DNA from 2 places in the Undibacterium sp. TC9W genome. Region 1 is predicted to be linked to the other one. Evidence: predicted binding sites of a transcription regulator. Region 1 holds the regulator's gene; the other holds the start of a gene.
What was found. Region 1 encodes sigma-54, which starts transcription at its own class of promoters, with help from an activator protein. Its sites were predicted from a motif close to TGGCANGNAANCTGCTTT; they were not measured.
Positions count from the first base shown of each region.

Region 2: the regulator sigma-54 is predicted to act here: its motif matches at 5,206-5,223, upstream of ACO0LN_RS14560 (urease subunit gamma).

Region 1 covers NZ_JBMPPJ010000013.1:42,913-58,008, reverse strand. Annotated here, with positions in the region: gene ACO0LN_RS18520 (LptA/OstA family protein) at 1-27, shown strand, start outside; gene lptB (LPS export ABC transporter ATP-binding protein) at 29-784, shown strand; gene ACO0LN_RS18510 (RNA polymerase factor sigma-54) at 796-2,286, shown strand; gene hpf (ribosome hibernation-promoting factor, HPF/YfiA family) at 2,394-2,741, shown strand; gene ACO0LN_RS18500 (enoyl-CoA hydratase/isomerase family protein) at 3,443-4,537, shown strand; gene ACO0LN_RS18495 (alpha/beta hydrolase family protein) at 5,093-5,815, opposite strand; gene ACO0LN_RS18490 (ABC transporter ATP-binding protein) at 6,172-6,900, opposite strand; gene ACO0LN_RS18485 (ABC transporter permease subunit) at 6,911-8,860, opposite strand; gene ACO0LN_RS18480 (branched-chain amino acid ABC transporter permease) at 8,870-9,760, opposite strand; gene ACO0LN_RS18475 (ABC transporter substrate-binding protein) at 9,912-11,069, opposite strand; gene ACO0LN_RS18470 (DUF4197 domain-containing protein) at 11,505-12,197, opposite strand; gene ACO0LN_RS18465 (deoxyguanosinetriphosphate triphosphohydrolase) at 12,350-13,498, opposite strand; gene aroKB (bifunctional shikimate kinase/3-dehydroquinate synthase AroKB) at 13,518-15,096, opposite strand, start outside.
Region 2 covers NZ_JBMPPJ010000009.1:13,604-28,699, forward strand. Annotated here, with positions in the region: gene ACO0LN_RS14530 (VTT domain-containing protein) at 1-629, opposite strand, end outside; gene ACO0LN_RS14535 (threonine ammonia-lyase) at 818-1,891, opposite strand; gene ACO0LN_RS14540 (hypothetical protein) at 2,230-2,598, opposite strand; gene ACO0LN_RS14545 (hypothetical protein) at 2,705-3,904, opposite strand; gene ACO0LN_RS14550 (hypothetical protein) at 3,949-4,455, opposite strand; gene ACO0LN_RS14555 (RNA polymerase sigma factor) at 4,452-5,054, opposite strand; gene ACO0LN_RS14560 (urease subunit gamma) at 5,344-5,646, shown strand; gene ACO0LN_RS14565 (urease subunit beta) at 5,656-5,961, shown strand; gene ureC (urease subunit alpha) at 5,958-7,655, shown strand; gene ureE (urease accessory protein UreE) at 7,659-8,177, shown strand; gene ACO0LN_RS14580 (urease accessory protein UreF) at 8,180-8,860, shown strand; gene ureG (urease accessory protein UreG) at 8,884-9,525, shown strand; gene ACO0LN_RS14590 (HupE/UreJ family protein) at 9,569-10,171, shown strand; gene ACO0LN_RS14595 (dihydrodipicolinate synthase family protein) at 10,483-11,379, shown strand; gene ACO0LN_RS14600 (NAD(P)/FAD-dependent oxidoreductase) at 11,421-12,548, shown strand; gene ACO0LN_RS14605 (2Fe-2S iron-sulfur cluster-binding protein) at 12,541-12,825, shown strand; gene ACO0LN_RS14610 (FAD-dependent oxidoreductase) at 12,828-14,126, shown strand; gene ACO0LN_RS14615 (aldehyde dehydrogenase family protein) at 14,152-15,096, shown strand, end outside.

The DNA.
Region 1 (15,096 bases):
CCAAAACCAGAAAAACAGGCTAAATAAGATGACAGCACAGTCAAGCAGCACCTTGCTTGTCAAGGGCTTGCAAAAGCGCTACGGTGCGCGCCAGGTGGTGCGCGATGTTTCCTTGCTCTTGAAAAGCGGCGAGGTCGTGGGTTTGCTGGGGCCGAATGGCGCAGGCAAGACCACTTCGTTTTACATGATCGTTGGCCTGGTACCTTCCGACGCCGGGGATATCACGATTGATGATGTGAATATTTCGCAACTGCCTATTCACGAGCGCGCCGTACTGGGTTTGTCTTACCTGCCACAGGAAGCTTCGGTATTTCGCAAGCTGACGGTAGAAGACAATATCCGTGCCGTCCTCGAATTGCAAAAAGACAGCGAAGGGAAATATCTCGGTGCCAAGAAAATTGAGCAAAGGCTCAATGCTCTGCTGGCAGATTTGCAGATAGAAAAAATACGTGAAAGCCAGGCGCTGTCACTGTCAGGTGGCGAACGCCGCCGCGTCGAAATTGCCCGTGCACTGGCGACCAATCCACGCTTTGTCTTGCTGGATGAACCCTTTGCCGGTGTTGACCCTATCGCCGTCATTGAAATCCAGCGCATCGTGCGCTTCCTCAAGGAGCGCGGCATAGGTGTGCTGATCACCGATCATAATGTGCGCGAAACCCTGGGCATCTGCGATCACGCCTATATCATCAACCAGGGCGCGGTACTTGCCAGCGGCAAGCCTGACGACATCATACAAAATGAATCTGTACGTCGCGTTTATCTCGGAGAACACTTCCGGATGTGACGGGAATCATCATGAAACAAAGCCTGCAACTACGTACCTCACAACATCTGGCCTTAACGCCGCAATTGCAGCAATCAATACGATTATTGCAGTTATCCACTTTGGAATTGCATCAGGAGCTGGAGACGCTGCTGACTGATAACCCCATGTTGGAACGTGTCGATGATCCCCTCGATCACGCCGTACGCCTGCTGGCCGACGGTGCCATCAATACCAGCAGTACTTCTACCGATGCCGGCATGGAAGCACCGGCAGCAAGAGAAGACAGTGACAGGTCAGCAGAACCGGCTGCCGCAGATGCAGAAACCGTCATCAGCAATGACAGCACCACCTCCAGCGAAGAAGACTGGGGCTTTGATGATGTACAGCATGGCAGCAAATCTGGCGATGATGAGGATGGCCGCCCGCAGCTGGGTGCTGCTCATATCACCTTGCGCGAGCACTTGCTGGAACAGATGCGCCTGAACCTGCGCGAACCGCGTGACCGTGCTCTGGTCGAGTTGATGATCGATGCGCTCGACAATAACGGTTACCTGACCGAAACATTAGATGAAATACATGCCAGTTTGCCACTGGAGCTGTGCGTAGAACCAGAAGAGCTGGCATTTGCGCTGAACATGCTGCAAAGCTTTGACCCGGCAGGTGTCGGTGCGCGCAGCCCGTCTGAATGCCTGGCCTTGCAAATCAGGCGTTTACCAAAAGTTGCTTTCGTCATACGCAGGCTGGCATTGCAAATTGTTGAAACACAACTGGCTTTATTTGCACAAAGAGATTTCACCAAACTCAAGAAAATCTTCGATTGCGATGACGAAGATTTGCGCGATGCACAAACTGTCATCCGCCAGTGCAAACCGCGCCCCGGCCTGGCCTTTGCTGCGGATGAATCTGACTATGTTGTACCCGATGTGATCGTCAGAAAATCCGGCAACGGCTGGCAAGTCATGCTGAATCAGGATGTCATGCCCAGGCTGCGAGTCAGCAGCATGTATGCCAACATCATGAAGCAAAACCGTGGTGAAGCTGGCATGGGCGCACAATTGCAGGAAGCACGCTGGCTTATCAAGAATATGCGGCAGCGTTTTGAGACTATATTGCGCGTTGCACAAGCCATAGTCGAAAGGCAACGCAATTTTTTCACCCACGGTGCTGTTGCAATGCGCCCCCTTGTTTTGCGCGAAATTGCTGATACACTAGGATTACACGAGAGCACTATCTCACGTGTAACAACCCAAAAATACATGTTGACCCCACATGGCATGTTTGAGTTGAAGTACTTTTTCGGCAGCCATGTCGCGACGGAAACAGGGGGTGAAGCATCTTCCACCGCGATACGTGCACTCATCAAGCAGTTGATAGGAGCAGAAGACCAGAAAAGCCCACTCTCTGATAGCAAAATTGCAGACATGCTGGGTGAACAGGGCATGGTAATTGCCCGACGGACAGTTGCCAAATACCGTGAAGCCCTCAAAATCCCCCCAGTCAGTTTGCGTAAATCTTTGTAAGCAGTCCTTGTAATCACGGTTTGAATTGCTATATATGATTTAGCTCAAGGCAAATAAATGCTGAGAGCGTATCGTTATAGCAAGCAACATCACTATAGGAGCACAGTATGAATCTCACCATCAGTGGACATCACGTCGAAGTAACTCCTGCAATTCGTGAATATGTACATACCAAACTAGAACGTATCAGGCGGCATTTCGACCAGGTCATTGATATCGCCGTCATCCTGACGGTGGACAAGCTCCGGGAAAAGGATAAACGACACAAAGCTGACATTAATTTGCATATCAGCGGTAAAGATATCCACGTTGAAAGTCTGGCGCATGATCTGTATGCAGCCATTGATGCACTGGTAGATAAACTTGATCGCCAGGTCATCAAGCATAAAGATAAAATGCAAGACCATCAGCACGACGCCATCAAGCACATACCTGATCCGGCATCGGCTTCATAAGACCCCAGTCCTTGCCCGAACAGGGTTGCGGACATCCAAAACAAGGACGCTAGAAGGCGTCCTTTTTGTTGGGTGAATGGTTTCTTTGTACGGCTGGTTTTTGATGCTTTAAATTTCAAATAAATAGTTTACTTTTATTACTACTTGTCACGTCCATCGCTCAAAAAGCTGCGAATTAGTTGATTCACGGCATTTTTATTAACGTCATTCCAGCGTGCTTTTAGCTGGAATCCAGTGACGTTCGCTGTATGCCATGGTGCTTGTTACAAGTGGCGCTTTGACTAAAGCGATTGCCCTCCGTGGATACAAGCCGGGTCTCGTCCCGGCAGCCGAAATACTTTCTTTGCGTCGCCAAAGTAAGTATTCAAAGAAAGGCGACCCAGGCGTAGCCGCCCCTACGGGGTGCCCATTTGTGCAGTACAAAAAATGGGAAGATCCGAAACTCGCCTGCGGCTCAAACAGCGGCTCTTCTTTTTCCATTTTCTGTACTGCACAAATGGCGGCTACACATGGGAACTGCGAAAAGTCAAAAGCAACCGCAACGTCAAACTCAACAGCAACAGCAACCCAAAAAGTCAAACCTAACAGCAACGAACATGCCGCCCTTACGCTATTTCCTCATAAACATATACACCCCGTGACTACCAAGCCTGACAAAGTTAAAATAGCAGCTTCATCCCCTACCCTGCATAGTCAACATTATGAGCGAATTTGTACTTACCTCCGTCAAGAACAATATAGGCTACATCACTCTCGACAGGCACAAAGCACTCAACTCGCTGTCTCTCGATATGGTAAGAGCAATGACGACGACCTTGCTGGCCTGGCAGGATGATCAGAATGTGCGTGCGGTGTTTATCCACAGCAGCAGTGAAAAGGCATTTTGCGCGGGTGGTGATATCCGTTTCTTCTATGACGTCGGAACGGCCACACCCAAAGGTGACTCTGCCCTGCTGGAAGATTTTTTCACCGAAGAATATGCCTTAAATCATTTAATCCATTTCTACCCAAAACCTTATATCGCCCTGATGAATGGCGTGGTCATGGGTGGTGGCATGGGTATCGCGCAGGCGGGTGAAGATTGCCGTTTGCGCATCGTCACTGAGCGTACCAAGATGGCCATGCCGGAAGTGAATATCGGTCTGTTCCCGGATGTAGGTGGCGGTTATTTCCTGTCACGTACTGAAGGCGAAATCGGTACTTACCTAGGGCTGACTGGCGAGATCATTACCGCCGCTGATGCCATCTATGCAGGCTTGGCGGATGTCTATATACCTACTGCAGAAATACCTGCAGTGATGAACTTAATCAGTGAAAGCACGGCCACGGACCTGCGCCAGGCGATACGCGATTTCGCGGCAACTTTTGCAGACCAGGCAAAACCAGATACCAGCAAACTGGCTGCACAACACGCCGCCATCAATGGCATCTTCGCGGGCAATAGTGTCATTGCCATCTGTGAAAAACTACAGCAAGACAACAGCGAATTCGCTCAACAAACACTGGCCACCATGCAAAAACGTTCGCCATTGCTGATGTCAGTCACGCTAGAACAACTACGCCGCAGTAAAGACATGACAGTATCAGCCTGCCTGCGCATGGAAAGAAACATGGTACGCCATTGCTTCAAGCATGGCGAAGTGCTGGAAGGTGTGCGTGCTCTGGTAGTGGACAAAGACAATACACCACGCTGGTCACCTGCCACTTTGGCTGAAGTGACAGCAGAACAAGTGACAGGATTCTTTGCAGAAGCCTGGCCTGCTCATGCGCATCCTTTGCGGTATTTAGAAGGGTAATTGCAAGGATGACCGATCAAAGCTTTGATCAATCGTAGCTCACGAAATTTGCACGAAGGTCGCGATGACGTTGTTTTTGATTTTCCGCAGTTCCCATGTGTAGACGGCGTTTGTGCAGTACAGAAAATGGATTAAGAAGAGCCGCTGTCTGAGGTGTAGCAGGGGTTTCGTGCAGCATGCTGCACGCCTGCGTAACGGCAATCGCTTGCAAGCGATTGTGCGCCCTGCAAGGGGAGCGAGTTTCGGGCCTTCCCATTTTTTGTACTGCACAAACGGGAACCCCCTTTAGGGGGCGACTACGCCTGGGTCGCCTTCTTTGGCTTACTTTTCTTGGCGAGACAAGAAAAGTGAGTAGCTGTCGGGCTACCCCCGACCTGCAATCGTTAATAACGTGTACACGTATTTGAAAACAGATACGTAAAGCACTACGAATTTGAAATTAATATACCTAACAGTAGGCAACAAACGCCACTAGATTCCTGCCAAAACCACGCAGGAATGACGTCATTATGTGTGCCGTAAATTTCAAAGCTGGTGGCTTCTGATAAGCGCGTATCACTTCAACTCAAACGCCTTCTTATCCCCCTTAAACCACCCCGCCAACCCCGCAATAAACTCTTGCGCCCCATTCCTGTCCCCAGTCCTCAAACCATGACTGGCCCCAGGAAATTCCACGAACTGAAAATCTTTTTCCGGATGCTTCAAAAAGTAATCCCGCAATGCACGCCCTGATTCTATCGGCACACTCTCATCCTTCTCACCCATTGCTGCCACCATGGGAATGCCCAGGTTCGCATACACGCTCAGAGGATCATTAAACAGATGCCCAGACCAATACGCGTATGTATGTCCAAAAAACTCTTTCTTGAGGCTCTTGCCGTCTTTCTTGATGTCTGCATAGACGTGTAAAAAATAGTCACGCGAAAACGGTTTTGCATAAGGTTCCACACCGCGGTCTGCAAAGATCAGAAATTCTTCACTCTGCGACAAACCACCACTTCCTGCGGTCGCCAGCCAGCCTATTTTATGACTGTCCCTGGCAATATAAGGAGCGACAGCTCCGCCTTCAGAAAAGCCTAAAACTGCAATAGACCGTGCAGGCATTTTTTGAAGCTCAGGCTGCAGCGCCAAGAATTTCAAATGATCTGACAATCGCTTATAAAGCTGATCTGCTGCCTGAAATTCTGCTGAGCACTTGCTGCCATCGGCATTTTTGGCAACGCCAGGTTTTTCCAGGTAATAGACATTGACCGTTCCGGAATAGCGTTCGAAAAACATGGGCAAACGAACTGCAAAATCATCGCATCCAGAACCGCTGACCAGCAATACAGGATGGCCAGATGTAGTCGCAGCCGGATCAGATAAATGATAATAGCGCCTTTGCTTGCCATCGATTTTTATGCTGTGTTCTTGCAGTACAGGTGCAGCCATCACGGAAGCACAAAAGAGTGTGATGGAAGCCAGAATGATGTGGCGGAAGCACGAAGAAAACGAATTGATGTCCATGGGCATGCGTGATTTACCTAGGAAAAATCAAGAAAATATCACAGCCCTGCCAGCATTGCGATAAAAATGCAAATGGGGAGCAAGCTCCCCATTCCCTGAACGTGCATAAACTTGCGTATGCACTACTATCAGTGCTGCGCACCACCACCCAGATAAGCCGCTTTGACAGCCGGATCATTTTGCAAACTGGCTGCAGGGCCATGCACGGAAATCTTGCCGTTTTCCAGTACATAGCCATAGTCAGCCACGGCTAAAGCAGCCGCTGCAAACTGCTCCACCAGCAGCATGGTGGTACCCTGCTCTTTCAGGCGCACGATGATGCGGAAGACTTCATCGACCAATATCGGTGCCAGGCCCATGGAGGGCTCATCCAGCAAGACCACGTCAGGATTGAGCATGACCGCTCTCGCCATCGCCAGCATTTGTTGTTCACCGCCAGACAGAGTACCCGCCAGTTGGTTCTTGCGTTCTTTTAAACGCGGGAACAATTCCATGGCTTTTTGCAGATCGCTTTCTATGTCGCCACGCGGGCGGCTGCGGGTGAAACGCGGGAAGGCACCGAGCAAGAGATTGTCTGTCACCGACATGGTGGCAAACACACGCCGCCCTTCTGGTGAATGTGCGAGACCTGCCCTGGCGATCTTGTGTGAATCGAGACCGGTGACATCTTTACCAGCCAGTGTCACCGTCCCTTCTTTAGGCTTCAACATGCCCGATATGGCGCGCATGGTGGTGGTCTTGCCGGCACCGTTGGAACCTATCAGTGTGACGACTTTACCCTTGGGCACTTCCATGGAAATACCATGCAAGACTTCAACCTTGCCATAGGCTGCATGCAGATTTGAAATAGTTAACATTGCATTCTCCTCAGGCTGGGGTAACTTCAGCGGCATCAGCTACGCTGCCACCGAGATAGGCTTCTATCACTTTAGGGTCGGCCTGCACTGCTGCGGGTTTGCCCTCTGCAATTTTCTGGCCAAAATCCAGCACAGTCACGGTATCGCAAATCGACATGACCACATCCATATGATGCTCAATGAGGATGATGGTAATACCGTGTTCACGTATCTTGCGGATGATGGCGATCAGATCCTTGATGTCGGGCGCTGTCAAACCAGCGGCAGGTTCATCGAGCAACAGCAGTTGTGGATTGAGGCCGAGTGCGCGACCGATTTCAAGCAGGCGTTGTTTGCCATAAGGCAGATTGCGCGCCTCTTCATTGGCCAGGTCAGCCAGACCAACAAATTGCAGGATGCTGGCAGCACGTGCTCTTGCCAATCGTTCTTCACGCAGATAGCGTGGCGTATGCAACATGGCATCGCCCACATTACTGCGGAAGGTGCTATGCAAGCCAACCAGGATGTTTTCTGTCGCCGTCATTTCGCCAAACAATTGCACGTTCTGGAAAGTACGTGCCACACCACCCAGAGCAATGGCAGATGGCGTGCTGCCCGAGATGACTTTGCCGCCAAACTCCACCACGCCATCGGTAGGCTGGTAGATGCCAGTCAACACATTCATCATGGTACTTTTGCCGGAACCGTTAGGGCCGATCAAACCATGTACCGTGCCTTTGTTGATTTGCAGATCAACCTGGTTCAGCGCTTTCAAGCCACCGAATTGCATGAGGATTTTCCGGCCAGTCAGCAGCACACCAACGCGGGTATCGCTGGCGTTGACAATGGCATTGCTGGCATTGGTCTCCGCACTTTCTACATTGACGACCAAATGTTGCTGCCCCTTGCCAAGCAAGCTGTTGACGAAGCCAACGATGCCGTCCTGCAGGTAGTACACAACAAACAAAGTCATCAGACCAAAGATAGTCAGGCGCCAGTCAGTAATGTTTTCCAGCTTGTAAGAGAATAAGGCCATGGCCACAGTCGCACCAACGGGTACGATGAGTTCCCTGACTGTCTTGCGCTGTTTGGCGATGGCAGCACCACCGGCAAGTACCGCGATGACTGCAGCGACGGTTGCGATCTTGCGGAACAGCTCGATATCAGCCAGCAGCGATGGCAACATGACGACAATCAAAGCCCCCAGCAGTGAACCGGTACGGGTTTTGCGCCCGCCCATAATGACTGCCAGCAGGAACATGATGGTCAGTTCAAAGTTGTAGGTATTCGGTGAAATATATTCTTCCGAATAGGCATACAGGCTGCCTGCCAGACCAGCCAGTGCGGCACTGATGACAAAGGCAATCACTTTGTACTTGTAGACTGACACGCCCATGCAGTCAGACGCGATTGGGCTGTCACGCAAGGCCTGGAAAGCACGGCCATAGTGAGAGCGTAAAACGCGGTGCACCACGACCAGCGCCAACACCAGCATGATGGCAACCAGATAAAAGAAACCAACCTCACCGAGCTTTTGCCCAAAGATCACAGGCTTGGTGAGTTTGATGCCCATCGGCCCTTCAGTCAGGAAACTCATTTCATTAATGAGAATCTGGATGATGGTCCCAAAGGCCAGTGTCACCATGGCCAGGTAAGGCCCGGTCACGCGCAGTGCAGGCAGGGCCAGCAAGGCACCAAATACGGCTGTGACGGCGATACTGCAGGGGATGGCAACAAACACCGACATGCCAAGCTTGAACACCAGCACGCCCGTTGTATACGAGCCTATGCCAAACAAGCCGGCATGACCGAGTGACACCTGGCCGGTGTAACCAACCACGATGTCCAGGCCAAACAGTAGGATGGCGTAAATCAGGATGGTCTCAGCCAGATGCAGGTAGTAAGGGTTATGCATTACTATGGGTGTCAACGCCAGTGCGCCTATACCCAGGACGGAAAGAGCGAGAGTCTGCTTATTCATACTTGTGCCTCACACTTTCTTGATGGCAGCTTTGCCAAACAAACCGGCAGGTTTGACGGCCAGCACCAGCAGCAATAACACCAGGCCTGGTACTTCCTTGTAGCCGGTGGAGATGTAGAAGCCAGTCAGGGTTTCAGCGATGCCCAAAATCAGGCCGCCGACGATAGCACCTACGCCAGAAGTCAGGCCACCGATAATCGCCACGGCAAAAGCTTTCAAACCCAGTGCCGAGCCCATGGTGGCACCAGTCAATGTCAGTGGTGCCACCAGTACGCCTGCGAAGGCAGCGGTAGCGGAAGACAGCGCATATGAGAAAGTGATGACCATGCTGGTATTGATACCCATGAGGCCGGCAGCATCCCTGTCATTCGATGTGGCGACAACGGCTTTGCCGTAAATGGATTTGCGGTTGAAGAACTCCACCGCCAGCATCATCGCCAGCGCGCCGATAACGACCACGACCTGCATGGCCTGCACGTTGGCGCCAAACACCTGGAACGGTGCAGCAGACAAGGGGGACGGGAAAGTCAGGTCATCCTTGCCCCAGATATTTTCTGCGACGTTTTTAAAGATGATGGCAAGTGCGATGGTGGACATGATCCAGCCAAATTCTGATTTGATCTTGATGGCCGGGCGCACGCCTATCCATTCAACGACCATGCCTTGCAGGCCGCCGAAGATCAGGACTATCGGTATCATCAGCCAATAATTCATGTACGGGCCGCCATGCACATTACCGACCACGCTGAGACCAACCAGTGCGCCCAGCATCAGGGCTTCACCCTGGCCGAAATTGAGTGTGCCTGAAGTCGCAAATGTGAGTTGATAGCCAAATGCGATGACAGCATAAATCATCCCCAGGGCAATGCCGCTGAAGACGAGCTGAAGTAGTATTTCCATTTTTTTCACCCGTGGAGTGGCAACCCGCCAGGCTCACCAAGGGATATTGGTGAAGCATGGGAGTTGTCTGTCTGAATAACAAGCCCAGCCACTTGCGGATGGCTGAGCCCGGGGCTAATTGAGGGCAGTGACTGTTGTCATGCCCCGTCTTTTACTTAGCCTGGACGATCTGGCCACCTTTGGCCAGGCCCATGACAGGCATGCCAGGTTTGATGGCCTCATGATCATCATGCGTAAAAGGCTTGTTATAGGTGGTGATCACGCCTTCGACTTTTTCATTCAGGTTTTCCAGTGCTTCGCGCACTTTGACACCGTCTGTACCACCGGCCTGCTTGATGGCCGCTGCCAGCAGGTAAATGGAATCATAGCCCTGTGCGGCAGACACGGCGGAAGGCATGCGGTCTACCTTGTAAGCCTTTTGATAGGCTTCGATAAAGGCTTTGCGTTTTGGCGTATTAGGGTCTTGGATGAAGGTTTGCGGCATGGTCGCGCCATCGCCGTTTTTTCCGGCATTGTCGAGGAAGTTACCCATGGACAAAGTCCAGCTGCCGATGATAGGTACTTTCCAGCCCAGTTTTTCCATACCGTTGGCGATTTGGGCCAGCTCAGGGCCGATACCGTAAGTCAGCACGGCTTGTGCACCACCCTGTTTGGCCTTCAACAATTGAGGTGTCATGTCGACATCCTTGATATTGAATTTTTCTACGGCGACAGGTTTGATGCCTTTGGCACCCAGAGTTTTTTCCAGATCTTCACGACCCAGTTGACCGTAGTTGGTCGAGTCAGCCAGGATGGCGACCTTGGTGAATTTATTTTTGACGACAGCTTCATCCACAATCATGGCGGATTGTATGGTGTCATTGGCTGCTGTGCGGAAGATGTAATTGTCCTTGTGTTCAGGTGCCACAAATTGCTTGGTCACCACACTGCCTGTCGCCACATTGTTAAGGACAGGGATTTTTGCTTCCTGGTAAAAACGCTGGGAAGCCAGTGCCACGCCGGTATTGATATAACCTACTGTAGCGACTACTTTTTCTTTATTGATGAGCTCTTGTGCTACCTGTACGCCGCGTTCATTTTTGGCTTCATCATCACGCTCTACCAGTTGCAACTGTCTGCCCAGCACGCCGCCTTTGGCATTGATCTCACTGACGGCGAGTTTGACGCCATCACGCATGGATACACCCATAGGGGCTGAGCCACCGGTGAAAGGGCCGGCAACACCGATTTTGATAGGTTCTGCTGCATTGCTTGCAGCAGCCAGACCCAGAACAATAGACGCGACGAGGGCTTTGACTTTGTATGACATGTTTGTCTCCTGATTTTTTATGTAAGTACTTCAAAAATGAATTTATGAATTACCACGATAAATTAACAGGAAATCGAAAAAATCTCAGGCTCCATTCTACTTAAGTAAAACTACGCAAAAATGCGGGGCGAAGAATAATGCGGGACGCTCGGAGGGGGCAAAGCCTTATGCAGCAAGGCTTTAGCCAGGGAATTGCGTGCCTGATGCAGCAAAATGGTGCAGAAGTTTGTTACAGAAAGAAACTCTTTCAAGCTTTCGATGAAAGATTTTCATGTCACTAGCATTAAAAAATTTATTGATGAGAATGGAGTGCTGCAAAAAAGCCGCAAAATTTTCATCAGAAAAGAATACCGCACTTATCAGGCACCCGGTTTCAGGTGCGCGGACAAGGCAGTTTTGCTGCCCTGTCACGCTGCATTTATAGAAAGCTGAAACTTATTTCAACAGGCTGAATACTTTGCTGATGGCCTTGCTGCCAGCGCCCAAGGGGTCCTGGCGTATGGCTTTTTCTTCTTCGGCGATCATGAGGAACAGGGCATCCATGGCTTTTTGGGTGACATAGCCTTCTACCGTTGCCTCTTGTTTGGCGACTGCCCCAAACTTTTGTGCCTGGCCCATGACGGCATTGTATTTGGCCGACAAGCCTGCCTTGTCAGTCACGCCTTTAACCATGGGCAGAAATTTTTCGCTTAAGGGTGCAGAAGTTTTTTCCCTGAAGAAATCTGTTACTGAAGTTTCACCGCCAGTCAGAATATTTTTGGCGTCAGTCAGGCTCATGGATTTGACCGCATTCACGAGCAAGGGTTTGGCCATGGGCACGGCAGATTCTGCGGCGCGGTTCATGGAAACAACCAGTTCATCAAGCTGCTGGCCCTTGCCTGTCATTTGCAGGATAGGGCGGGCTTTTTCGAGGATGGACGGCAGTTGTATCTTGACCTTGTCATTATTCAGGAAACCACCATCGACACCAAGCTTGCTGACTGCTGCGGATGAGCCTTTATCCAGTGCGGCTTTCAGACCCGTGCTGGCATCCTGGTTGCTGAGGTCAGCGAACGACATGGCGTTTGCTGCTGTAGTGGCGATAACAAAGCTGCTGGCAAGCAGCAGGCGGGTAAATACTGTTGACATGGATGGCACGGTTTCCTCCTGGTAAAGACTTGGTATTCTATACAAAGTACAGTCTATATCCAGAGTTTGAAAGTACAAATTATGTAAAGACAAAACAGGGAGAGAAATGCCCGGCAACTGGAGATGACCGCAAAGCCGGTTTGCAACGGTCGCTAAACTTCATCCACCACGTATAAGCGTTTGTGTTCACGCATGGCATAGCGGTCTGTCATACCGGCAATGTAGTCGGCTATTTTTCTGACTTGCAATTGCTGTAGCTCTTCGCTGCCTGCCTTGCTTACCTGATAATCTGGCGGCAGCAGATTGGGCTGCGCATGCAGGGCATCAAATAATCCGGTGACGGTACGCCTGGCCTTGAAGGTCATGCGGTTGACCTGATAGTGGCGGTACAGGTTTTCAAACAAAAACTGCTTCAGGGTTTGCGCTTCCTGGTACATGCTGTCTGAAAAGGCGATCATTCTTTCCATATTGCGCACGTCATCGACGGAGCGTGGCTGGTAATCCTGGATTTTCTGTGCCGATGTCTCAATCAAATCAACGATGAGCGTGTTGATCATGCGGCGTATGGTTTCAGCGATGCCACGGCGGCCACTGATACCGGGATAAGTGGCATCGACAATTGCCCGGTGGCGCGCGTAAATATCCACTTCCAGCATCTGCGATTCCAGTAACAGGCCAGAGCGCAGGCCATCATCTATATCATGATTATTGTAGGCGATAGAGTCTGCCAGGTTGGTGACTTGCGCTTCCAGCGACGGGCGTTTTTTATCGATAAAGCGTTGCCCTACATCGCCCAGCAATCTGGCATTGTTGATGGAGCAGTGCTTGAGTATGCCTTCGCGGGTTTCATACGTCAGGTTAAGGCCGTCAAAAGCGCCATAGCGCTCTTCCAGTTCATCGACCACACGCAGGCTTTGCAGATTATGTTCAAAGCCACCAAAGGGCTTCATGCAGGCATTCAGGGCATCCTGACCTGCGTGTCCAAATGGAGTATGGCCAAGATCATGCGCCAACGAGATAGCCTCAACCAGATCTTCATTCAGACGCAAGTTGCGGGCGATAGAGCGGCCTATCTGGGCTACTTCGAGACTATGCGTGAGGCGGTTGCGGAATAAATCGCCCTCATGATTGACGAAGACCTGGGTCTTGTATTCGAGACGGCGAAAGGCAGTGCTGTGGATGATGCGGTCACGGTCGCGCTGGTATTCACTGCGCGAGGAAGATGACTCTTCACTGTAACGCCGCCCTCGCGAACTGGCCGATTGTGCAGCATAGGGGGCGAGGTGGGCATCGGTGAACATGTTTGTTAACTGATGATGCTTAACTGGCAATGCAGCTACGCAGGGTTTCCAGCAAAATTTCTTTGGGCACGGTAGTGATATACGCCTTGCCCAAAGGTTTTAACAGGATGAACTTGATTTTGCCGCCTTCATTTTTCTTATCGACTTCCATGAGTTCCAGCCAGCGGTCTTCACCAAGGTCTGGTGCTACGCCTGGCAAACCTGCTGCTTCTACTACTTGCTTGATACGGGTTTTGGTCACGTAGTCGATATAGCCCAGGCGGCAAGATAAATCAGCGGCCATGACCATGCCACAGCCAACTGCTTCGCCATGCAGCCATTTGCCGTAGCCCAGGCCAGATTCAATTGCGTGGCCAAAGGTATGGCCAAAATTCAGGATGGCACGCAAGCCACCTTCGCGTTCATCCTGGCGCACGATATCGGCCTTGATTTCACAAGAACGCAAAATCGCATGCGTGAGTGCTTTAGGGTCTTTGGCGCGCAGGGCTGGCATATTGGTTTCTATCCAGTCAAAAAACACGGGATCGATAATCGCACCATGTTTGATGACTTCTGCCAGACCGGCGGAGAGTTCATTATCTGGCAGGCTTTGCAGGCTGCCGATGTCTGCAATCACTGCCTCGGGCTGGTAAAACGCCCCTATCATGTTTTTGCCCAGCGGATGATTGATGCCGGTCTTGCCACCTACTGATGAATCAACCTGCGATAACAAGGTCGTCGGGATTTGCACAAAAGGCACGCCGCGCATATAAGCAGAGGCGGCAAAGCCTGTCATGTCACCGATAACGCCACCGCCGAGTGCCAGCAAAGTGGTTTTTCTGTCGCACTTATTTTCGAGCAAGGCATCAAAGATCAGCATCAGGCTGGCCCAGTTTTTTTGTTCTTCGCCATCAGGCAATACCACCGACAATACTTCCTTGCCAGCAGCGCGCAGAGAGGCTTCCAGCGTGGCAAGATATAGAGGGGCAACAACGGTATTGGTGACAATGACAGTTTTCTTGCCCTTGATTTTCGATTGCAGAAACTGGCTATCGGTCAACAGTGTAGTGCCTATGGCAATCGGGTAACTGCGCTCACCCAGGTCCACATTCAAGAGCGTGGTGGTACTACTGCTGGCGGTGCTTTCTGCTGACATAGTTGTTTTGTGATTGCTGAGTAGGGCTTCAGGAATGTCGAATAATTTTTCCTGCGCTAATTTGTCCAGGACGGTTTGCACCAAAAATTGTACATTGGGCCTGCCGGTCTCAATGCTGATGTGGGCAACTTCCTGGTAGAGGGGAGCTCGCTGGGATTCCAGCTCTTCGAGTTTTTTGCGCGGGTCTGCAGTGCGCAAAAGGGGACGGTTCTTGTCGTGACGGGTACGCTGCAAAATGCTGTGTATTCCTGCCCGCAAATAAATGACAATGCCGCGCTCATGCAGATATTGACGACTCTCTGCATTCAACACGGCACCACCACCTGTAGCCAGGACTATATTTTCTTGCCCAGTCAGGTCACGGATCACATCCGCCTCCCGCTGGCGAAAACTAGCCTCGCCTTCAATCTCAAAAATCACGGGAATTGAGACACCCGTTCGTGCCTCAATTTCGTGATCAGTA
Region 2 (15,096 bases), on a different contig from region 1:
GTTGCACTGAAATGGGGAATGGACGCGAGCTTTTCAAAGCGTTTCTTTTGCCAGAATTTCCAGGCCAGCCAGCTCAATACCAGGGCAACGAAAATAACAGCAATACGTATGCCCTGCGCTGACAAAAATACCAGGCCTGCTTCAATTTGCGCCTGCAAGGCAAAGCCCGCCAACAGGGCCAGTCCCGCCCATAAAGCTGCACCTGCGGCAGAAGCCAGCATGAATGATGTTCGCGGCATACCCAAAGCACCAGCTACCGGCGGTGCCACGGTAGAAAAGCCAGGGATGAATTTGCCCACCACCAGCGACCACACCCCCCAGCGATGAAAGCGTGCTTCCGTCTGGTTTACGCAAGACCCGGGGTTGATCGACATCTTGCATAAAAACTTCAGTACGCTATAGCCAAACTTCTTGCCTGCCTGGTACCAGATCAGGTCTGCAATCAGCGAAGCACCTACCGCTGCCATCAACAAAACCAGCAATTGCCCGGACTGTGTGGCCTGGCTGGCATTGAACATCATGGTCGGCACTGCTGGCACAGGCAAGCCCAGTTGCTGCAGCAAGACGTTGACAAACACCATCAAACTATCGTTTTGACGAAAAAAATCTGCCAGCCAGCCTTGTTGCATATGCAATTCCGTTAGTAATCATGAGTAATCATGCAGTGAACAGGCATGGAACGGCAAAAGTAAAATCCGTCTATGTTTATGCCCGATTGAACCCCTATTGTAGGGCATTGCAGTGCTTTGCATATCATGCGTGTGATGCCTGTTGCAAACTGAGCAGTTACTTTCCAACTGTAGTCCAGATTTTCAGATCAGGCGGCCAGCCCATGCGCTGACGATACTGCCCTTGCAAGTAATTCAGCATATCTGGCAGGATCGACATTGGAGCCACAAACGATCACAGCTACCCGTTTGCCAGCAAGTCTTTGGCGCAAGGGGCCAAACAAGCCTGCCGTGGCAACCGCTGCAGCAGGTTCGGCCACGAGCTTGACATCATGATATAAATCCGACATCGCAGTACAGATTTCATCATCACTGACCCTGACCACCTCATCCACAAAACGCTGACATACCCTGAAACTGTAATCCATCGCGTAGGGCGCGCACAGGCTGTCGGCTATGCTATCGACCTCCTTTAACTTCTCTGGCTGACCAGACTGGAAGCTGCGGTACATGGCATCTGCGCCATAAGGCTCAACGCCATACACGGCACAATGTGGTGCCAGTTGTTTGACGGCAGAAGCAATGCCGCCACACAGACCACCACCACCGATAGGCACGATCACTGCATCCAGTTGCACCACTTGCTGCATCAACTCCAAACCTACGGTTGCTGTACCTAGAGCGGTCAATGGGCCGTCATAAGGATGGATCATGCTGCGCTGTTCTTCTTCAACGATGCGCTTCCCCAGTGCGAATGCCTTATGCATGTCTGCTTCCAGTATCACTTCCGCGCCATCCTGTCGGCAGGCCTTGATGCGTGTAGGGCTGGCATGACGTGGCAACACCACTTTGCAAGACACGCCCGCCAGCTTGGCTGCATAGGCAACCGCCATCGCATGATTGCCTGCGCTGACGGCGACCACGCCACGTTGTCGGGCCGCTTCATCAAGCGCAGAAATACAATTCAAGGCACCACGCAATTTGAAGGTGCCGGTTTTTTGGAACAACTCCAGCTTCAGCCAGATTTCAGTATCAGGCTCCAGCTTATCCAGGGCAGACCCGGTTTGCCAGTGCCAGACTGGAGTATGCAAAACCTGTTGCGATAATTTGGCCGCAGTCTTGCGGATATCTGCCAGAGAAGGATAGGGGAAACCTGCACTCAATAAGGTGGATAGCAAAGATGAAGGGGCGTGCGAAGGCCTGTCTGTAGCGACATGAGACATATAAACTCCAGGATAAGAATCAGCAGAAAAAATCAGAGAGGGCGCGAGCGTGACTATGCCCGATCCATCAGAACAGGATGAGCTGAAGGGCCGCCAGGCACCGGCATATGCCGTAGCTTAACGACCCCGGATAATTCGAATAATGGAAATGTCGCAGATGGAGGGGGCAGACAACGCAAGCGTGCAAACGACAACAGATGCGGCATCAATGGCGCATGAGTTCGTGTTCAGCAGAGGACGGGTAATTGCTTGCATGGGAAAACTGTAACCGATCTTGCTGGGGATGGCAAGAGGGTATTTTTACAAATGCATCCTGCGAAGATTTGCAAGAAGACGATTCATAGAGACTCCCAATTTAAAATTTCATCATCAGCGTCAGTTCTGATAACTGAGTTCATGGCCTTGGCGACGAAAATGATTTTAATGCGAATTTCATTCAATGGATCTTCGAAACTTTCTTGATACTTTGTACGTAACTTTCCCCTATTGTGTCGAAAAAAAGGAAGCCATCTGTCCTTGACCAGAATTTCAACTTCTCCACCGCCAGCAAAAACATTTACTTTTGATGCGTCTACTGGATTGACTGCGATGTGCGCCTCAGTTCGGAATCTAAGGTCTGCTTGTGTTGCAACGAACTGCAACCATTCTTCGATGGAGATCGGTGCTGTCAATCTGCCACGTCTTTCGATAATTAACTCTATTCCCATATTTTTTCTGTATGTTGATTTTATTTGCCATAAGCAAATGTGATTTGACGATGCCAAGATATAACTACGGTCATCGTCAGATCACATGGAAAACCAATTATTCAATTCAAGGTTTCTTTTCCTCACGCCTCTCAACGACGATTTTTGGTGCCGCAGGTATTTCTTTCACAGTATAACCCTCGGGTACCGCAAATAATGTTGCCGCAGGTTCTGAGCGTTTCAGATTATTGAGCCGGTAACTCCATTCGCCTGTACGTGGGTCTGTCTGCTTAGCATAGACGGTCATTTGCAGCTCCGGTGCATACCAGCTTTCTGAGCTTACGGTAATTGGGTTCTTGTTGCCGATCTCACCTGCCGGGATTTGATAGGACCGCATTTTGCCATCTGCCTTCACACCGTCAATCTCGCGGCTGCCCAGGTCTTTGGTATTGCCTTTTGATGTCCAGCGATTATCCACGAAGGCGGTGGACATAGGCCCCAGGGACATGAGACTGGTGAAGTTGCCTGATGTAGTACTCAGGCTGGTATGCAGGGCTGGCATGTCGCTGGCGTTGCCTGCACGGATGACTCTGACCTGGACTTCTTCGCGCACGTCTTTACCACCTTCTGCTTGATCGCCACTGGTTTTGCGTTCTATTCTTTTGACGATGACTTCGTCGCCGTTACGTGTGGTCTCGACGCTGACGGTCTTGCCTTCCTGTTTCAGCTTCTCCAGTTTCTCTTTGGCTGCATCGACTTTTTCTCTGGCGCTGGCCATTTTTTCATCCAGGTCTTTGCCCATATACATTTTGGTCGCAGTCTTTTTTTCCGGCATGAGGATGTAGCGGACATTCTCAACTGGGTCAACGATGACGATGTGCTGGGCATTACCCTTGCTGTCGCGCATTTCCTGACGAGTGCGGCCCGCAGCATCTCTGTAGTTCAAGCTGCTGGTTTTGTTGCTGATCTGGTTGCCATCGGCCAGGGTCTGGGTTTTCTCTGTGATGATTTCTGCGCTGTAAGGCGCATTTTTAATTGGCCGGATACTATGCATGCCTTGCATGCTGACAAATGCCTGGCTCATGGCGTCTGATACGATTTTGTTGATATTTTTTGAGTCGGGTATATCTGCCAGTGCCAGCATAGGTGGCATAGGTGGCATAGGCGGCATGGGCGGCAGCGGTGGTACTGCAGGCACTTGTATGATTTCCACGTGGCGACGCAAAGGTTTTTCTTCGCCAAGGTTTGCAGTGTCAATGTCGGTATTGGCATGTGCCATTGCCCAGGCAGAGCTTAACAATATGAAGAGTGGCAGTTTGGTTTTCATGATGCGTCCTTTTCTCGGAGTTATTTTTTGATGTTTTTTCTTGCTTACTTCAGTAGCCGCATGGCCAATGGTTCGCCATCGGCAGCGACCAGAATTTGCGCCTGTACCAGGTCACCGGCTATTTCTGGTGAGACTTGCACGCCCAGGCTGCTGAGCCAGGCAGCTGGGACTTCTGCTTCCAGCATGCTGGGTGTTTCATTATTCAGGCGCTCCAGCGGTACCAAGGCAACAAAGGGGGGCAATTCTGTCCCCGCCATTGCCACGCTGTCAGGCGTCAATGAATGCTGAGATGCCGGAAAAATGACCGTCATCATGAGCAGGCCAAGGCTGCCACACAAAGTCAGCAAACCTGCCAGCCACGGGCGCAAGCGTCTGCTGCGTGCCTTTTTTTTATCTTTGGCCTGTTGCTTGGCGAAAGCTTGTAATAAAGTCTGCTCAATCGCCGTTGGCGTATTCAGCCCCTGCAAATCTTTGTGCAAAAGGCTGAACTGCTGGTCCAGCACGGCATTTGCATTGCTGGCATCCTGTGGGGTATTCATAAGGTCTTTCATCTTTGTGTTCCGGTATTTGCCATTGCGTCGGGTCGCCAGCCCAGCCTTTCGCTGTATTGCAATATCGCGGCCCGCGCCCTTGACAGGCGTGAACGCACTGTCCCTATGTCTATATCGCAAATCACGGCTATCTCTGCGTATGATAGTTCCTGCAATTCATACAAAATAATCACGTCACGATAATGAGGGCGCAATACCGCGACTGCCTGCCGTACATGTTCAGTCATTTGCTGATGGAAGATGACATCCGCCAGTTCTGTCGTTTCACTTATCAAGACTTCTTCTCCATCTTCTTCGCTATAACCTGGTAATGGCTGGTGGCGGCGTTCTGTTTTGTCCTGTTTCAGCAATAAATTCCTTGCTACGCCAAACAGAAAATTCTGCAAACTGCCCAGGCCTGCGTCATAACGGTAAGACTTGCTCAGCAAACTCATGAAAACATCCTGCACCACGTCCGCTGCCAGTGCACTTTGGCCACATCGCATCAGGGCGTAGCGATAGATAGGCCCCTGATGGCGCTGGTACAGGCGTTGAAATGCAGCAATATCACCGTCGCGCATTTGTGTCAGCAAGCTGGAATCTGTCTCTTGGTTATCCACGTTTATTTGTAAGTTGTTTTCAGGTATTACTTTGAGAGGCTTTGAAAGTTCCAATTATTTTCGCGCTATCTGCATTTATGTGAAATGCACTAACTTGGTGAGTGCGCGCCTTTGTTTGGTGCGCATTTTTTCAATCCAGCCTATTTAGCCTTGGTTCGAAACTTGCTGTGTTGCTTTTTATAATGTTTTTAGAGGACTGGCCTGTCGCCTTATTGGACTTGCTTGTTATTTTGCAAATGACGATAAATAATAAGTTTGGTGATAGCACAGACAATAAGCGAAAGAAGATATGGATCTGACACCCAGAGAAAAAGATAAGTTGCTGATATTTACCGCCGCCTTGCTGGCAGAAAGACGAAAGGCACGCGGCCTGAAGCTGAATTACCCGGAAGCAGTTGCCCTGATCACTGCCGCCATTATGGAGGGCGCACGTGATGGCCGCACGGTGGCAGAACTGATGTCTGAGGGAACGCAAATACTCAGCCGTGCCGACGTCATGGAAGGCGTGCCGGAAATGATTCCTGATATCCAGGTCGAAGCGACTTTCCCGGATGGCAGCAAGCTGGTTACCGTCCATCACCCCATTCCTTAGGAGAAGATAATGATACCAGGCGAAACCCTGATAGAGGATGGGGACATAGAACTGAACGTCGGTCGTGCAGTGGTAAGCATTACTGTAGCCAATAGCGGTGACAGGCCGATACAGGTGGGCTCACATTTTCATTTTTATGAAACTAATCCGTCCTTGCAATTTGACCGCCAACAGGCGTATGGTATGCGGCTCAACATTGCTGCTGGCACCGCTATCCGTTTTGAGCCGGGGCAGCAACGCAGCATAGAACTGGTGGCCCTGGCGGGTGACCGGAAAGTCTATGGCTTTAGCGGTAAAGTCATGGGGGCGCTATGAAAATTTCACGTCATGCCTATGCTGAAATGTTTGGGCCAACTACGGGTGACCGCATCCGACTGGCAGATACCAATCTATTCATAGAAATCGAGAAAGACTTTGCCATTTATGGTGAAGAAGTGAAATTTGGTGGTGGCAAGGTGATACGTGATGGCATGGGCCAGTCGCAAAGACCTCATGCTGAAGTCATGGATACCGTCATCACCAATGCAGTCATTATTGATCACTGGGGTATCGTCAAGGCAGACATAGGCATAAAAAATGGCTTGATTGCCTGCATAGGCAAAGCGGGCAATCCCGATATACAGTCTGGCGTGGACATGGCCATTGGTGGCGCGACCGAGATCATTGCCGGTGAAGGCAAGATCGTAACCGCTGGTGGCATCGATTCGCATATCCACTTCATTTGCCCGCAGCAGATTGAAGAAGCATTGATGAGTGGCGTCACCACCATGCTGGGTGGCGGTACTGGCCCTGCCACTGGCACGGCAGCAACCACCTGTACGCCTGGACCGTGGCATTTGCATTCCATGCTGATGGCGGCAGATGCGTTTCCCATGAACCTGGGTTTTATGGGCAAGGGCAATGTCAGCTTGCCTTTACCGCTGGAAGAGCAGGTAAGGGCCGGTGCCATAGGCCTGAAACTGCATGAAGATTGGGGTACAACACCGCAAGCCATTGATAATTGCCTGACCGTGGCAGATGCTATGGATGTGCAGGTGGCTATTCATAGCGATACGCTGAATGAAGGTGGCTTCCTGGAGCACACCCTGGCAGCATTCAAGGACAGGACTATCCATACCTTCCATACCGAAGGTGCGGGCGGTGGCCATGCGCCGGATATTATTGCGGCAGTTGGCGAGGCGAATGTACTGCCATCATCCACCAATCCTACCCGGCCCTATACCGTCAATACCCTGGACGAGCATCTCGACATGCTTATGGTCTGTCATCACCTGGACCCGGCTATTGCCGAAGACATCGCCTTTGCCGAATCACGCATACGGCGCGAAACCATAGCGGCGGAAGATATCCTGCATGATATCGGCGCCATCTCCATGATGTCTTCCGATTCCCAGGCCATGGGTCGTGTTGGTGAAGTCATCATGCGTACCTGGCAAACGGCAGATAAAATGAAACAACAGCGTGGCTCGCTGGCGGAAGACAATGCGCGTCATGATAACTTCCGCATCAAACGCTATATCGCCAAATACACGATCAACCCCGCGCTAACCCATGGCATTGCGCATGCAGTTGGTTCGCTGGAAGTGGGCAAAATTGCTGACATCGTCTTGTGGAAGCCTGCATTTTTCGGCGTTAAACCATCCATGATCATCAAGGGTGGCATGATCGCCGCAGCCCAGATGGGGGATCCGAATGCATCGATACCTACGCCACAGCCTGTGCATTACCGCATGATGTTTGGTGCTTTTGGTGGTGGGCTGAAAAAATCGTTCACCTTTGTTTCGCAGGCGGGGCTGGATGCTGGGCTGGCAGAGCAACTGAAGCTGAACAAAACCCTGATCGCTGTCAAGAACACCCGTCAGATTCGCAAAAAGGACATGATACACAATAGCCTGACGCCAAAAATGGAAGTCGATTCCGAAACCTATGAAGTCCGTGCCAATGGTGAACTGCTGGTATGTGAACCGGCAAAAATCCTGCCCATGGCCCAACGTTATTTCTTATTTTAAACAATGCTGACATTACAAACAAAGATAGACACTGCCGACAGCATCGCCGGGCAACTGGTGTTGCCGTATGAGTTGCGTGAAAAAAGCCGTTTGCGTGCCACCCTTGCCAGCGGTGAAGATGTGGCCGTGTTCACCGTGCGCGGTACAGTCATGCGCCATGGTGACCTGATGTTGGGTAATGATGGCCGCGTGATTGAAGTCATTGCTGCTGCTGAACCTACGTACAAGGTGGAATGTGATACTGCCTTCAATTTATTGCGCTGCGCCTTTCATCTGGGTAACCGGCATACCCAGGCGCAGGTGGGCGACGGTTTTTTACGTATACGCAAAGACCCTGTGCTGAAGGAAATGCTGCAAGGGCTGGGCGCAGTCGTCACTGAAGAGCAGGCCAGTTTTGAGCCGGAATCCGGCGCTTATGGCGGCGGACATCATCATGCAGGCGATGACGGCCATCCGCATAATCCGCTGGCACCGATACCTTTGCGGCAACGCATACATCGTCCTTCTGACAGCAAGGCTTGAGCATGCAGTCTGCAGCTTTACTCCATCTCCTGCAACTTGCCAGCCCGTCCTTGCCTATTGGTGCCTATAGCTATTCGCAAGGGATGGAAGCGGCGATAGAAAAGGGCCTGGTGCGCAACGAAGCGACAGCCAGGGAATGGATCATCAATTGCCTGCACGAAGTGGTGGCGCGTTTTGAAGCTCCAGTACTGTGGCGCTTGTTGCAGGCTTTCGAGAGCAGGGACTTGGCTGCCGTATCGCACTGGACCAGCTTGTTCATTGCCGCCAGAGACACGGCAGAATTTCGGGCAGAGAGCATACAGATGGGTTATTCGCTGGGCAAGCTGGTGAATGACTTGAAGATTGCAGATGCTGAGCTACTGGCGATATTGCTGGCACAGCATGAATTACCTTTGCCCACGGCCATGGCAGCCGCAGCAGTTGCATTGCAGGTGCCGCCAGAATCGGTATTGCTTGGCATGTTGTTTTCATGGGCAGAAAACCAGGTGCTGGTGGGAGTGAAGTCCATCCCCTTGGGCCAGGTTTCAGGACAACGCTTACTGCTGTCGTTACGCCCCGAACTGGAAAAAGCAGCGAGGCTGGCGCAAGAACTGGAAGATGACCAGTTATCGAACTGGGCACCAGGCTTGTCTTTGCTGTCCATGCAGCATGAGGTGCAGTACAGCCGTCTGTACAGATCATAAAAATTAAAACAGGAAACGAAAAGATGAACACCCAAAATTTAAGCTCGCCAGAACCAAATCCCTTACGCGTAGGCATAGGCGGCCCGGTCGGCTCCGGTAAAACGGCACTCTGTGAAATGCTGTGCAAAAGCATGCGTGATCATTATGAAATGGCCGTCATCACCAACGACATCTACACCAAGGAAGACATGGAAATCCTTTTGCGTGCCGATGCCTTGCCCGCAGAACGCTTGATGGGAGTGGAAACCGGTGGCTGTCCGCACACAGCCATACGCGAAGATGCCTCCATCAACCTGGAAGCGATAGCTCGCATGAGCGCAGACTTTCCTGATCTTGATTTGATCCTGGTGGAATCTGGCGGTGATAATCTGGCGGCGACCTTTAGCCCGGAATTGTCTGACCTGACCATCTACGTCATTGATGTGGCCGGTGGCGAGAAAATCCCGCGCAAAGGTGGGCCTGGCATTACACGCTCTGATCTGCTGATCATCAATAAAACCGACTTGGCTCCGCATGTGGGGGCCAATCTCGACATTATGGCGCAAGACGCCAAGCGTATGCGTGGCGAACGCCCCTTTGTATTTACTAATCTGCGTACTGGTGACGGGCTGGAAGCAGTAGTCAGTTTCATTCGCCAGCAAGGCATGCTGGATGAGGTCAAATAATGAAGTCAAAAACTAATTTTCAATCTAGAATCCGGAGATCAATATGAAACTTAATAAATCGCGCGGCCTGTGCGCGCTCGCGGCACTGGGCAGTGTCATGATTTCATTACCAGCATTGGCGCATGACAGTGTGCTGCATTCCATGAATGCCATACAGGATGGTTTTCTCCATCCATTCACCGGGCTTGACCATTTGCTGGCCATGTTGGCAATAGGTATCTGGGCGGCGCAACAAAAACATGCGCGTGCCTGGCTTATACCGGCCATTTTTCCCTTGATGATGGTTGTTGGCGGGACACTGGCCGTTCCCGGAATAGGCTTGCCAGGCGTGGAGCATGGTATCGCCGCCTCAGTGCTTATCCTTGGTTTGTTGATCAGTTTTGCGGTCAAATTGCCAGTTAGTTCAGGAGTGGCACTGGTGTCCATTTTTGCCATGGCGCATGGCTATGCACATGGGCAGGAAATACCATTAAATGAATCCGCAGTATTGTATGGTGCCGGTTTCGTGCTGGCGACAGCACTGATTCATGCTGCTGGCTGGTTTGCCAGCAATGCTGCTCAAAAATTGCTGGCCAGCGCATTGACACGCTACGCAGGAGTGATGATCACTTTGGCAGGTGCTTTTTTCCTTTCTTCCCTTGCTTGATTCGCGTCGATACGCATTATTAGTTAATTAATTTTCATCTGCCAGGCAAGGGGAGTCTATTTCTCCTTGCTTACCCTTGTCGCATAGTAATAATCGACTGTGCCGATTTCGTCTTTCAAAATGCATACAAACATCAAGACTGGGCCTCTTTGCAGGCTTACACTTTGTCATGTTCAATCTGACAGCGCGTGAAATAAGTTTGCAAAAGGCTTATATTTACTGTGATCGATTTCTTCGCGATTTGTCAGCATCAGGTTCTTTGATTGATTTTCAAAAATTGACCGGTTTTATCCGGAGACAAGGCAAATATCATGTGGCAAGGCGTCATTCCCGCAGTTACGACAAAATTCAACCAGGACGATACGCTGGACTTCAAGGAAATGGAGCGTTGCTTCCGTTATTTGATGGATGCCGGTTGCGATGGCCTGATCGCTTGCGGTTCTCTGGGTGAAGGCCCTTTGTTATCCCATGCCGAACGTATCGATGTGCTGAAATTGACGAAAGAAGTGACAGGCAACAAGCCAGCCATCCTGACCGTCGCCGAGGCAGCAACACGGGACGCCTGTGCTTTGGCTGAAAAAGCCGCCAAAGCTGGCGCTGATGGCTTGATGGTTGTGCCCAGCACCATCTATCACACCAATCATCGTGAGACTGTAGCAACCCTGCGCAGCATCGCCGCTGCCGGTGATTTGCCTGTCATGATTTATTCCAACCGTCTGGCTTATCGTGTTGATGTGACGACAGACATGCTGGAAGAATTGGCTGACGATGCACGTTTTGTCGCAGTAAAAGAATCTTCTGATGATATTCGTCGCACTACAGAAATCATTAATCGCCTGGGTAGCCGTTATGACTTGTTCACTGGCGTAGATAACCTGGCTTTTGAAGCCTTGACTGCAGGTGCAACAGGCTGGGTAGCTGGTCTGGTGGTGGCTTTCCCGCATGAGACTGTGGCTATTTACCGCCTCATCAAGGCTGGCCGTTATAACGAAGCCCTGGATATCTACCGCTGGTTCCGTCCTTTGTTGGACCTGGATGTCTCAACTTATCTGGTGCAGAACATCAAACTGGTAGAAGCATTGGCGATCGATTCCAATGATCGCGTGCGCGCGCCGCGTCTGCCGCTGGAAGGTGCTTTACGTACCCGTGTAGAGCAAGTGGTCAGTGCTTCCCTCGCCAATCGTCCGGTTTTGCCAACGTTTAACTGATCGTTTGTTTTAGTGAATGTGATGGCGCAGGAATCATGCCTATGAAGACAACAGTGTGTGTCATTGGTGCCGGCATAGTCGGCACCACCTGCGCCTTGAAAATGCAGGAAGAGGGCTATCAGGTCAGTTTGATTGATGCGGCTTCTCCCGGCTGCGGCGTGACGGCAGTGGGTATGGGACATCTGGTTGCTCTGGATGAAAGTGAGCAGGAGCTGGACTTGTGTCTGCTGTCTTTACGCATGTGGAAAGACTTCTTTACTGAATTTCCTGGTATAGGAGAAGTCAGCCAGTGCGGCACCTTGTGGGTGGCAGAGAACGAAGATCAACTGGTGGAAGCGCATCACAGGGCACTAGGCTTGAATGCAAGGCTATGGCGCGCTGAAGCGCTGACTGGTGAACAGGTGCAAAAACTGGAGCCTGCTTTGCGCCCCGGCCTTGCTGGCGGTGTCAGGGTGTTTGGCGACAGTGTGGTATATCCGCCCAAACTGGCGCATTTCATGGCTCAGCTTTTGGTCAAGCGTGGTGGTAATCTGACTTTGGGTAAACGTGTTGCACAGCTAGCAGCAAACCAGCTGATTTTTGCTGATGGCAGCAAGCTGACTGCAGATATCATCATCGTTGCTGCTGGCCTCGAAGTAGCCAAGCTCTTGCCTGAAATTGCGGTCTTTGGCCGCAAAGGCCATCTGGCGATTACTGATCGCTATCCCGGTCGTCTTTCACATCAGATTGTTAGCATGAATTATGGACAGGTCGCAGTTTCTGCCGATGCACTGGCCGTGGCTGCCAATGTGCAGCCACGTAGTAACGGACAATGGCTGATCGGTTCTTGCAGGCAGGATGGACAGACAGATAACAGTCTTGACCCCAAGGCGCTGGGAGCAGTCTTGCAGTCAGCCATGACGCTATTACCTTGCCTGGCCGATATGCAAATCATACGCGCCTGGGCGGGCATGCGTCCGGCATCGCCCGACGGTCATCCTATTATTGGGCCTCATCCGGGGTTGGTTGGTGTGTGGCTGGCAGCGGGGCATGAAGGGCTGGGTGTGACGACAGCCATGGCGACAGCAAAAATGCTGGCTGACCAGATTGCCGGGCGGGCAGGAGAAATAGATTATCAGCATTATTCACCTGAACGTTTTTTTCCTGTGCAGGAGTTGAAATATGCGTGAACACTACCCGGGCAAAGAAATAATCGCAAAAATCTGGATTAACGGCTCTCCGTTTGAGGCAACAACAGAGATGAGTGTGGCTGCGGCACTGATGCGGTATAACAATATGCAGACACGCCAGTCGGTTTCTGGCCAGCCGCGTTTTGCCGTTTGTGGCATGGGCGTATGCCAGGAATGTAGGGTGCGCATTAATGGTCACCCGCATAAACTGGCTTGCCAGGAATACTGTCGCTCAGGCATGGTGATTAATACCGAAACCACTGGTCTGGGAGTGTGACGATGGTGTCGGCGATTTCACCGTTTTCGACTGACATTCTTATCATAGGTGCCGGTCCTGCGGGCCTGGCAGCGGCACTGGCCGCAGCTGAATTGTCATTCACCGTCACTGTGATCGATGAAAACCCCGCACCTGGCGGGCAAATCTGGCGCGGTGGGCCAGGCGCGTGGCGCGACAGGCGGGCGCATGATTTGTGGCAGGCACTGGCAAATTGCCTGAATGTACGCATGGTGTATGGGGTACGCATTGTTGCTGCTATTTCTGACAAGGAGTTTTTGCTGGAGACAGCAGATGGCGCACAAAAGTTAAGCTGGAATAAGTTGATTATCTGTAGCGGTGCCCGTGAGTTGCTCTTGCCTTTCCCCGGCTGGACTTTGCCAGGTGTCACTGGTGCTGGTGGTTTGCAAGCCTTGATCAAGGGCGGTATGCCAGTAGAAGGCAAGCGCGTTGCTATTGCAGGTAGCGGGCCCTTGCTGCTGGCAGTAGCGGAGACAGTCATACGTGCTGGCGGTCAGGTCGTCAGTATCATAGAAACAAAAAGGAGCAAAAATTTACGTCAATTTTTCTGGGCCTTGTTGAAGTCGCACCGCGGCAAGCTCTTGCAGGCACTGAAATTGTTCTGGCAGCTTAAGTTTGTGCATTACCGCCATGACGCTAGAGTGGTCAAGGCACATGGCGAACAACGCCTGCTCGGTATCAGCCTACAGCATGGCGACAATAAAATTGACTTGAGCTGTGATTTGTTGGCTTGTGGATTTGGTTTGTTACCCAATCTGGAAATCGGCACCCTGTTGGGATGCCAGATCAGAGATGGCCGCGTCGTTGTCGATGCCAACCAGGCCAGTTCCCGTGCCGATGTCTGGGTGGCGGGTGAGGCTTGTGGTATAGGCGGTGTTGACAAGGCTTTGGCGGAAGGGCGCATTGCCGGTTTGGCTGCGATAGGACAGTCTGCTGATCAAGATGATATTGCGCGCCGTGCCCATGCCAGGCAATTTGCTGATTTGCTCAAGCAGAGTTTTGCAACAGACGACAGCCTGCGCAAGTTATGCAAGTCAGATACGCTGGTGTGTCGCTGTGAGGATGTCAGTGCAAGGCAATTGCGCGAACATGATGATTGGCGCACCGCAAAGCTGATGACCAGAGCAGGTATGGGCGCATGCCAGGGGCGTATTTGCGGTGCAGCCTGCCAATTCATTTTTGGCTGGGATGCACCGGGCTTGAGACAACCGGTTTTCCCGACAAAAACATCGACTCTCGCTGCTCTGAGTGGTGCAGCGGGTAATGTTGAAGTTGAACAATAAGATTGAAAAACAAGGAAGAATAAAAATGAAACAACTGTATATCAACGGTAGCTGGCATGATGGTGCAAACGTGACTGTAACTCACAGTCCCTCTGATTTAAGTGAGGTAGTTGGCGAATACGCCAGTGCAGGTAATGAACAGGTAGAGCTGGCAATTGCCGCTGCGCGTGATGCTGCAGAAGGCTGGCGTAACTCAGGTGTGCAGCAAAGGGCAGATGCGCTTGATAAGATAGGCACAGAAATCAATGAACGCAAAGCCGAACTCGGCAGTTTGCTGGCGCGGGAAGAAGGCAAGACCCTGCCAGAAGCGATAGGTGAAGTAGGACGTGCAGCAGCCATCTTCAAATTCTTTGCCCAGGAAGCCTTACGTATACGGGGCGACAAACTGGCGTCAGTACGCCCGGGTGTAGATGTCGATGTCACCCGCGAACCGGTAGGTGTCGTCGGCATTATCGCGCCCTGGAATTTCCCCATCGCTATTCCTGCCTGGAAAGTTGCACCGGCGCTGGCTTATGGCAACACCGTGATCCTGAAACCGGCAGAGCTGGTGCCAGGCTGCTCATGGGCCATGGCAGAAATCATCAGCCGTTCTGGTTTGCCAGCAGGCGTATTCAATCTCTTGTCCGGCCCTGGTCGTATTGTTGGTGAAGCCTTGAGCAAAGACAGCAGGGTGGATGCCATTAGCTTTACCGGCTCCGTTGGTACTGGCAGCAGGGTGCTGGCGACTTGCGCCGCGCGACGTGCCAAGGTGCAACTGGAAATGGGGGGCAAGAACCCGCTGGTGATATTGGCAGATGCTGACCTGGATGTAGCTGTTAATGCAGCAATCCAGGGCTCTTACTTTTCTACTGGTCAGCGTTGCACGGCATCTTCGCGCCTGATTGTTGAAGAGAAAATCTACCCGGCATTTGTGGCCGCGATGATCGATAAATTGAAGAGCCTGAAAGTAGGGCATGCCTTGCAGGCAGGA